DNA from 3 places in the Rahnella selenatireducens genome. Region 1 is predicted to be linked to each of the others. Evidence: predicted binding sites of a transcription regulator. Region 1 holds the regulator's gene; each other region holds the start of a gene.
What was found. The regulator PhoB, encoded in region 1, activates phosphate uptake and scavenging genes when phosphate is short. The targets are predictions, from matches to a motif close to CTGTCATAAAACTGNCNNAT.
Positions count from the first base shown of each region.

Region 2: a site for PhoB is predicted at 1,265-1,284, ahead of ACLBVC_RS07285 (heavy metal response regulator transcription factor). Genes of this name have one in related genera too.
Region 3: a site for PhoB is predicted at 1,900-1,919, ahead of phoA (alkaline phosphatase). Genes of this name have one in related genera too.

Region 1 covers NZ_JBKEZJ010000001.1:660,067-663,348, forward strand. The annotation lists gene ACLBVC_RS03175 (cobalamin-independent methionine synthase II family protein) at 1-156, opposite strand, end outside; gene phoR (phosphate regulon sensor histidine kinase PhoR) at 413-1,732, opposite strand; gene phoB (phosphate response regulator transcription factor PhoB) at 1,756-2,445, opposite strand; gene sbcD (exonuclease subunit SbcD) at 2,673-3,282, shown strand, end outside.
Region 2 covers NZ_JBKEZJ010000003.1:340,841-344,122, reverse strand. The annotation lists gene ACLBVC_RS07290 (heavy metal sensor histidine kinase) at 1-510, opposite strand, end outside; gene ACLBVC_RS07285 (heavy metal response regulator transcription factor) at 503-1,177, opposite strand; gene ACLBVC_RS07280 (hypothetical protein) at 1,390-2,013, shown strand; gene ACLBVC_RS07275 (cytochrome b/b6 domain-containing protein) at 2,040-2,681, shown strand; gene ACLBVC_RS07270 (molybdopterin-dependent oxidoreductase) at 2,674-3,282, shown strand, end outside.
Region 3 covers NZ_JBKEZJ010000028.1:18,241-21,522, reverse strand. The annotation lists gene ACLBVC_RS23880 (cytochrome ubiquinol oxidase subunit I) at 1-31, opposite strand, end outside; gene phoA (alkaline phosphatase) at 394-1,818, opposite strand; gene ACLBVC_RS23870 (L,D-transpeptidase family protein) at 2,355-3,275, opposite strand.

The sequences.
Region 1 (3,282 bases):
ATCCACCACACGGCGGATTTCCGTGTCTTCCACTGCACGCAGCTGCACCGCATCAATCTCACCGTCCTGAAACTGTTTACGGGCTTCTTTGATTGCGGCCGGACGCAGGAAACTGCCAACGACATCAGCGCGGAACGGAGGGGTGGTACGTTGCATGAGAACTCCTTATGGCATCACGCCCCTGGCGGAATGCGAATGATTTACAAAGTAAATAATTACGTTGCGTTATTTATAGACATCTGGATGTCTAAACGGCTTTAAGGCCATACTGTCATGCAGCCTGTTCACCTACAACAGAGGAATTTTCATGGGACGTGAAATAAATTCATGATCACGAGGCGACTTCACTCCATAAACAGAAATGAAAAAGCCTGCTATCGGCTGATAACAGGCTTTAGGGAAATTACAGAAATTAAGGTTTTACGGAGACCGGGGAGTCTGCCCCCTGAGGAACAATCAGTTTCGGTGCCAGAGTAAACATAAACCGGGTGCCGACGCCGACTTCGCTGAGAACTTCGAGTTTCGAATTATGGTGGCTGAGCGCATGTTTCACGATAGCAAGCCCCAGCCCGCTGCCGCCGGTCTGGCGTGATCGCGCCTTATCCACACGGTAAAAACGTTCGGTCAGACGCGGTAGGTGCTGCGGCGCAATACCCGGCCCGTTGTCGCTTATCTGGAACTGCGCGCCGTGCGGGATTTGCTGCCAACTGACTTCAATCCGTGTACCCGGCGGGGTGTGATTCACGGCGTTATACACCAGATTCGACACCGCACTGCGCAACTGATCTTCGTTGCCAAAGACTTTAAGCTTTTCGTTTACGCGAAACACCACCTCATGTTTCCCACCGCTCAACGTCTGCACTTCCCGCTCAAGCATGCTCAGCATCAACGGAATATCGACTTTCTCGTGCATATCGATATTGGCGGATGCTTCGATTTTCGAAAGAGTCAGCAGTTGTTTCACCAGCCCGTCCATTCGCCGCGTCTGTTCCTGCATCGTATCCAGCGCTTTGGTGCGGAACGGCTCTTCCAGCTTGGCGTCTTCCATCATTTCCAGATATCCCTGCAACACCGTCAGCGGCGTACGAAGTTCATGGCTGACGTTGGCAAAGAAGTTACGTCGCGCGCCTTCGAGCTGACGCATCTGCGTTACGTCACGCGCCACCATCAAAAGCTGCCCCTCGGAATACGGCATCACGCGAAACTCGACGTAATGTTCATTATTAAGTTGAAGGTTCAGGGCACGGCTGAAGTCACGGGTCTGGATCCAGGTGCGGAATTCCGGATAACGCAGCAGGTTAAAAATATGCTGCCCGTTATCTTCCGGCCAGCGGAAACCGAGAAGATCCTGCGCCAGTCCGTTACACCAGAAGATATTGCCTTCTTCCGTCGTCAGAACCACTGCATCCGGCAGCGATTCAGCTCCGCTGCGGAAACGTTTGATCAATTGACCTAATTCACGACGACGTCGCCGGTTGCGCACCTGCATCTGGTTCAGCCCGTAAAACAGCGGTTCCCAGCTCCAGCGCCCGTTCGGCGGGGTGATGCTGCGGTCAAGCCACAGCCAGTGAGAGAGTTTAAGCTGGTTGTAATAATTCCAGCCCAGCGCCGCGACGAGCGACGCAAAGAGGAGCCAGCCGAAATGGCCGACGAAAATTCCGAGGATCAGCGCTGGCAGGCAAAAGAGAAAAAACTCACCGGCCAGACGTTTCCATGACAAACGTTCTAACACACAGATTCTCCGCTGTGGGGGACTCAATAACGCGTTGAGAAACGATATCCGGTACCACGAACAGTCTGGATCATTCTGTCATGTCCGCTGGTTTCAAGCGCTTTACGCAAACGACGAATATGCACGTCAACCGTGCGATCTTCCACATAAACGTTAGTGCCCCACACGTTATTGAGCAACTGTTCCCTGCTGTAAACGCGTTCAGAGTGGGTCATAAAGAAGTGTAATAACTTAAATTCGGTTGGCCCCATATCGAGCGCCTGCTCGTTGGCCATCACCCGGTGAGACGATGGATCCAGACTCAGCCCCTGCATGTCGATCACTTCCTCGACCGCCATTGGCGAAATCCGGCGCATCACCGCTTTAATACGGGCAACCAGTTCTTTGGGTGAAAACGGTTTGGTGATGTAATCATCGGCACCGACTTCCAGGCCGCGCACCCGATCTTCTTCTTCACCGCGGGCGGTCAGCATCATCACCGGAATTTCGCGTGTCAGCGCTTCACGTTTAAGGTGCTTAATAAACTGAATACCGGAACCGCCGGGTAACATCCAGTCGAGCAGGATCAGTTCAGGGTAAGGTTCAACTAACTGGCCAATCGCTGAATCAAAATCTTCAGCTTCTACTGCCTGATATCCATTCTGTTCCAGTACAAAACACACCATTTCACGGATTGGAGCTTCGTCTTCAACCACCAATATACGTCTAGCCATCGTAGGTCCTGCCAATAGGTTAGCGATCTTTTATTTGATTGCGGGCGCCATTATGCGTCAGTTTTGTGACAGATTTATGAATGAAAATGATGGTTCATTTAAGGCAAATATGACAGGTAAATTCCTGCCATCCTGCTGAAATTGGTCTGATTTATCGGGGACAGGTTCCCCCGCTGACGTTTATACTTTGCCCCATTGTCGTCATACAGGGTTCACACGGGAGTCTCATGCGCCTGATCCATACCTCTGACTGGCACCTCGGCCAGTACTTTTTTACCAAAAGCCGCGCCGCTGAACATCAGGCATTTTTGCGCTGGCTGACCGGTCAGGTGCAACAGCATCAGGTGGACGCCGTCATTGTCGCCGGGGACATCTTTGATACCGGCTCGCCGCCCAGTTACGCCCGCGAGTTATATAACCGCTTCGTGGTGGAATTACAACAAACCGGCTGTCAGCTGGTGGTGCTGGCCGGAAATCACGATTCCGTCGCCACGCTCAATGAATCCCGCGAACTGCTTTCGTGCCTGAATACGCGGGTGATCGCCACCGTGGGCGAAAAACTGGATGAACAGGTTCTGGTGCTTAACACACGCGAAGGCCAGCCCGGCGCGGTGTTGTGTGCCATTCCGTTTTTGCGTCCGCGCGATTTGCTTGCCAGCCAGGCCGGGCAGTCCGGCAACGACAAACAGCTCGCCTTGCAGGAAGCCATTGCGGCGCATTATGACGCGCTGTATCAGGCCGCGCTGGCTAAACGTCAGGAACTTGGCGTGCCGCTGCCCATTATCGCCACCGGCCATCTGACCACCGTCGGCGTCAGCACGTCTGACGCCGTGCGCG
Region 2 (3,282 bases), on a different contig from region 1:
TTCCGTCATGAAATGCGCGCCGGTAATTTCTACCGTTCTGCCATCCTCAATCTGCACACTTGCACGGGCAAAGCGCACCGGCGTTCCGTCCGGCGCCATCAGGTGATGCACCGTTTTCAGGGTGAGCGGCTGGCCGTCGGCCACAGGCGCAACCGGCGGTAAGATCAGCTGCGAAGGATTAACGTTAATCAACGGAGGCTCGCCTTCGAGACGGAAAGTCAGAATATCGCGCTCATTGCCGAGCATATTTTCAAACAAACCGGGATTACGGCTCAGTTGCGATAGCGGAAATTCATTCGCCAGCAGATGGCGGAAATACTGAACGCGTCCGCTGACCTGATAATCCGCACGGCGCACCAGCTCTTTATCCATCGAATAATAGAGATAAAAACCGACGGCGCTGACCACCAGCGAGGCAATCAGCGCAAACAGCAATGTCGCCCGCAAGGTCAGCGACATCGCTCGTTTTGAGGCGGACGGGCGGGCAGTTTCTTTCATCACGTTAGTCATTGCGCACTTCACAAACGTAGCCAATGCCACGCACGGTATGGATCAGTTTCACCTCAAAGGCGCGATCCACCTTGGCGCGCAGGCGCTTAATCGCCACATCCACAACGTTGGTATCACTGTCAAAATTCATGTCCCAGACCTGCGAGGCGATCATGGTGCGCGACAGCACTTCGCCTTCCCGGCGCATCAGCAGCTCCAGCAACATAAACTCTTTATTGGTCAGCGCGATGGTCTGATCCTGACGGGTCACACGGCGGCGCAGCACATCGAGATTCAGATCGGCGACTGAAAACGTATCGGGTTCGCGTGCCGTCGGGCGGCGCAGTAAGGTGCGGATGCGCAGCACCAGCTCGGTAAATGAAAACGGTTTAATCAGATAATCATCAGCGCCGAGTTCCAGCCCGTGAATGCGATCCTGCACTTCGTCACGCGCCGTCAGAAACAGCACCGGTACATCACTTTTTTTACGCAGCACTTCCATCACCTGCCAGCCATCAAGGCCGGGCAGCATGACGTCGAGGATCACGGTGTCATAGCCCTCTTCCAGCGCCAGAAACAGGCCATCCGCGCCGTTGCGCGCCAGATCCACGCTGTAACCCGCCTCGGTCAGCCCTTTTTTCAGGTAGTCGCCTGTGCTGACATCATCTTCTATCACCAGTATCCGCATTCAGGCCCTCGGCGCCGCAAGACCATTCTCCCAAAGAATGATTCAGAGGAAGTTTATCAGTTTCATCAGACACCTTTGATGACAATTTTGTCATTAAATTGTCATCAACCAATCCCGGTTTATCGTCCACTCTTAATGAAGTTATTCATCACTGGCCGGTTCAGTGATTCATCTAACAGAATGAAATAACGCTAGAAAATGGAGAGTTGATCATGAACACACCTACACGCCTTGCCGGTTTATTACTGGGTTCCCTGCTGATGTGCAGCGGTATGACATCCGCCTTTGCGGCCGATAACGTGATTAAACCGACGCGCGGAACCATTGATTCAGTTAATGACTCATCTGTGCAAATCACCACCCGTCAGGGTGAAAAGCTCGATGTGAAGCTGACTGACCAGACCAAGATCAACGCCGTCACCAAAGGCCAGATCAGTGATATAAAACCCGACAGCTTCATCGGTACCGCCGCAGTTCCTCAGGCTAACGGCACGCTGAAAGCGCTGGAAGTCCACGTCTTTGCGCCAAGCCTGCGCGGCAGCGGTGAAGGCTTTAACCCGTTTGAATCCGCTGACGGGAAAATCAATACCATGACCAACGGTACCGTGGGCAAACTGGTCAACAGCAATGGCCGCACGCTGACCGTGAAGTATCACGATGCTGAGAAAACGGTCGTTGTTCCTGACGACGTTCCTGTGGTTCTGCTGGCGCCGGGCGACCGCAGCCTGCTGAAACCGGGCACTAAAATCGTGCTGTTCGCCATGAAAGATGACAAAGGTGCGCTGGTTGCCCGTGGCATCGCCGCCGGTAAAGACGGCATCGCGCCACCGATGTAATCAGGCTGTTTAACAGGAGATTTACCGTGAAACCTCAGCCCTCTTCAGTTCGAAAACGCAGGATCCATTCCTGGCCGGTGCGTATCAGCCACTGGATTAATCTTCTGGCAATGATTGGCATGGTAATGAGCGGCTGGGGGATTTATAACGCGGATCCCCTGTTTACCTTTACGTTCCCGCAAAACACCACGCTCGGCGGCTGGCTGGGCGGCAACATCGCCTGGCATCTCGCTGTGATGTGGCTGCTGGCGGCTAACGCTCTGTTTTATCTGCTGTGGGGCGTTTTCAGCGGTCATTTTAAACGGGACTTTTTCCCGTTTTCAGCCCGCAGCGTCTGGCGCGATACCCTTCGCGCCCTGACCTTCCATCTGCCCCATAAACTCGGCCAGTACAACGCCGTGCAAAAACTGATGTACAGCGGCGTTCTGTTACTGGGCTTTCTGCTGGTGTTATCGGGTTTATCCATCTGGAAACCGGTGCAGTTCAGCGGGCTGGTGTGGCTGTTCGGCGGGTTCGATATTGCCCGTTATGTGCACTTTTTTGCGATGAGTGGCGTGATGCTGTTTGTGGTCATTCATGTCCTGATGGTGCTGCTGGTGCCGAGAACATTTGTGGCGATGATTACCGGCGGCAAGGCAATGAATAAAGAGGAAGGTGCCGATGAGTGATAAATTACAACGGCCAAAAATCATTCTGGAGCCCGATCAGCGCAAGCAGCTGGTGAATATCCAGCGCCGTTTACTGCTGCGCTCAGGATTAACGCTCGGTGCCGTTTCCATGCTGACCGGCTGTAATTTGCAGGACGGCGACGAAGTCGACAAAGTACTGTGGGCGATGTCGCGCTGGAATGACCGCGTTCAGGGCTGGTTATTTGGCGGGCAGAAGCTGGCGCAAACTTACCGCGCCGACCAGATTACGACACCGTTTCGCTTCAACGCGTATTACCCCGAATACAATGTGCCGGAAATCGACATCCCGAATTACCGGCTGGAAGTGTCCGGGCTGGTGCAAAAGAAAGCCTCGTGGACGCTGGAACAACTTCAGCGCCTGCCGCAGGAAAGCCAGATCACCCGGCTGATTTGCATTGAAGGCTGGAGCGCTATCGGGCAGTGGAAAGGCGTGCCGCTCAAAACATTTCTTCAGCAGGTCGGAGCCGATCTGACGGCTAAATATGTCGGATTTAAATGCGATGATCGCTATTACTCGAGTATTGATATGGCCACCGCCCTGCATCCACAAACCATTCTGGCACTGGATTTTGGCGGCAAA
Region 3 (3,282 bases), on a different contig from region 1:
GAGCCAGTTCGAAGGCATCTAAACCCAACATGAGAGGACCTATTTTAAAGCAGATGATGAAAGGGGATTTAACCATGAAGGGCAGTGGGTATAACAGGAACAGTGTTGTGATAATTAGGTATAACAGTTACGACCTGAAGGTGGTTTTAATAAGAGGTCGAGAAAGTTTCGGTTTCTCAATAACCGCGTTCACTTAACTCGCTTCGCCGAAACCGACCCAGACAGGGTCAGGACGGCCCCTCTCTGGTCGGTTTCGGCGCCAGCCGCTGAGCGATAGCTGTGATTGAAAAACCGAAATATTCTCGATCCAGCCCTCACGGCGACTGAGAAACCGAAACTTTCTCAGTCTGCCGACAGCGTCTCACTGCAAGTGAGAAACCAGCCGCCTCCTGCTTACTTAATATTCATGGCTTCCCGCATGGTATAGAACAAATCCGTCTGGTCGGTCAGCCCGACGACGTTCGCGGCGTGTGGCCCGAACGCGGCGATCCGCAACTGAGTCCCGGTGTGACCCTGCGAGTCATCCTCGGAATTCCCGTAGCTGATGGTCATCGGCGCGCCATCTTTAGTGGTCAGCGTTTGCGTGAGGCCGGGTGCTTTGGCGTCGGCTTCAATAATCTGGCTGGAATGCGCATGGTCGGCGGTCACAATCACCAGCGTATTGCCATCCTGACGGGCAAATTCGAGAGCTTTCTGCACCGCTTCATCCAGATCTACCGTTTCACCAAACTGACCGCACGGATTGGCGGCGTGATCTTGCTTATCAATCGACGCGCCTTCCACTTGCAGGAAGAAACCGTTCTGATTGGTTTTCAACAGGTCGATCGCTTTTTCGGTCATCGCGGCAAGCGTCGGGATCTCTGCGGTGCGCTGCGGATTGGTTTCGCAGGTGACGGCCGGTTTATCGATGTTGCCGTGATAGGTGGCTTTCGGGCCCTGCCAGCGTACCGGCATATTGCCGTCGGCGAATAAGCCCAGCAGCGGTTTATTCTGGTCGGCCTGGGTGATGGCGCTGAGCTGGCCGGCGTTTTCTACCCACACGTAACCCTGTGCCAGCGCCTGGTCTTTAAGGGATTTACCGCTGAATTCTCCGGCTTTCGCCAGCTGACTGAAGGATTTTTTGCCGCCGCCCAGCGAGACGTCGGCACGGGCCTGCAGTAACTGTTCAGTGATGGAACCGCGTCCGCCATTTTCCAGCGCGTTGCTGGCGCATTTTTCGGCCGTTTCTTCCGGACCGTAGCATTTACGGGACGTGACATGCGCAATTTGGGCGGCTGGCGTAGCGTCCTGCAATTCTGCCGTCGAGACGTTGCCGGTCGCTTTGCCTGCGGCTTTGGCGATCTCGAGAATGGTCTGGTGATCTTTACCGCTTACGTCCACGCCGATCGCGCCGTTATAGCTTTTTACGCCGGTCGTCCAGGCGGTGGCTGATGCGGCGGAATCTGTCACATAACTTGGTTTGTGTGTCTTTTTATCCAGAGAATAATGCGTGTACTGACCGGTGAGCGGCAGGGCATCGATGCCTTTGAAATAACCGCCTGCGCCTTCGGCATAATTTCGTGCGGAGGTGATTTCTGAATCTCCCATTCCGTCGCCAATCAGCAGGATTACGTTCTTCACCGTTTTATCCGAAAGCGAAGCTTTCAGCGCAGCCGTCTGATCACCGCTCAGACGACGTGCGCCGCCCGGTTCAGTCAGCACGCCTTTTGCTGCGCGGTCTGTCAGGGCGTCCGGCTGGGCGGCGAAAGCGCTGGCGGATGCGGAAACCAGCAGGGCGGCAGAGAGTGCTCGGGCAAGCAGAGAGAGAGGTTGTTGCATGGTCAAAACTCCTTTTGATAAACCGTCAGAAATAAAAAAACACAGATTGTTGTATTTTGTTACCGGCAGGTTAAGTCAGAGTTATGACGTTTTAATGACAGTTTAGGCAGGTGACTAGTAGCTCGGATGATCTCGAGGGGAAGGCCGGGATGGGGTGTTGTTTTTAGCGACTCTGTTGCTTGCTAAACCTCCTCCCGACCGTCCACTTCGCAGGGGGAAGAGCAAACCAGCCGCTCGAAAACGAGTAAGGGAACCGCGCAGCGGCAAGTTTTCTGGGCAATAGCTGCGGCAGCTGAAACAGTGCCAGCCAGCGGTAGCGCGGGTTGAGAAAAAGCATGGGAGATCGAGGAGGGAGGCGCTCTCCTTCCTCTTTGGCGGTTTCGGCGCAGCGCGTAAAGTGAACTCAGTTATTGAAAAACCGCAACTTTCCCGCTCAAGCCCCTACACGCAGGTCTTAGGACGGCAAGTCCTAAAAAAATCTCAAAAAAAAGCCCCGAAACTGTTTCGGGGCATTCTAAATCAAGAACCAATCAATGTTAGTTGATCTGCACCGGCATACCTGCACGCATCTCGATTGCGCGCTGAACCACAGTCTGGTTAACAGTTGGAGACGATGCAACGGTGTTTGCGCTGCCGGTCAGCGTGATCGGAATCGGCTGCTGGGAATCAAACTCTTCCTGGTTGGAAGACAGCGGATTGTGGATCTCAATATAACGTTTTCCGTCCGGCTCAACGGTGGCTTTCACCGGCTCGTTGATGAACTGAACGCGGGTGTCTTGCGGCACATTGTCGTACAGCCATTTGATGTCTGCGTCACGCAGACGCACACAACCGTGGCTTACACGCAGGCCGATACCGAAGTTGGCGTTGGTGCCGTGAACCGCATACAGACGGCCAACGTACAGCGCGTACAGACCCATCGGGTTATCCGGGCCGGCAGGGAAGACGGCTGGCAGGAATTCACCGCGGGCGGCATATTCCTGATGCATTTTTGCAGTCGGGGTCCAGGTCGGGCCCGCTTTTTTACGCTGAACAGTCGTCACCCAGTTCATCGGGGTGTCTTTGCCCAGCTCGCCGATACCGATTGGCAGAACGACGACGGTATTGGTGCCTTTCGGGTAGTAATACAGACGCATTTCAGCACTGTTAATGACGATGCCTTCGTGTGGCGTTTCCGGCAGGATCAGCTGCTGAGGGATCGTCAGCACGGTGCCCGGAGTTGGCAGGAACGGGTCAACGCCAGGGTTGGCTTCAAGCATGTTGCTCAAACCCATCTGGTATTGCGCTGCAAAATGTTCCAGAGGCAGGCTGCTGCCCTGTGGAACGGTAACCGTGATGTTTTCACCGACCAGACGACCATTGTTCGCCGGAAGAGGGTAGACCACAGCAAATGACGCCTGGCTATATGCAGCAACTGCCAAAACCAGGGTAAGGATTGCGCGAATGCTCATTTTCATATTTTCG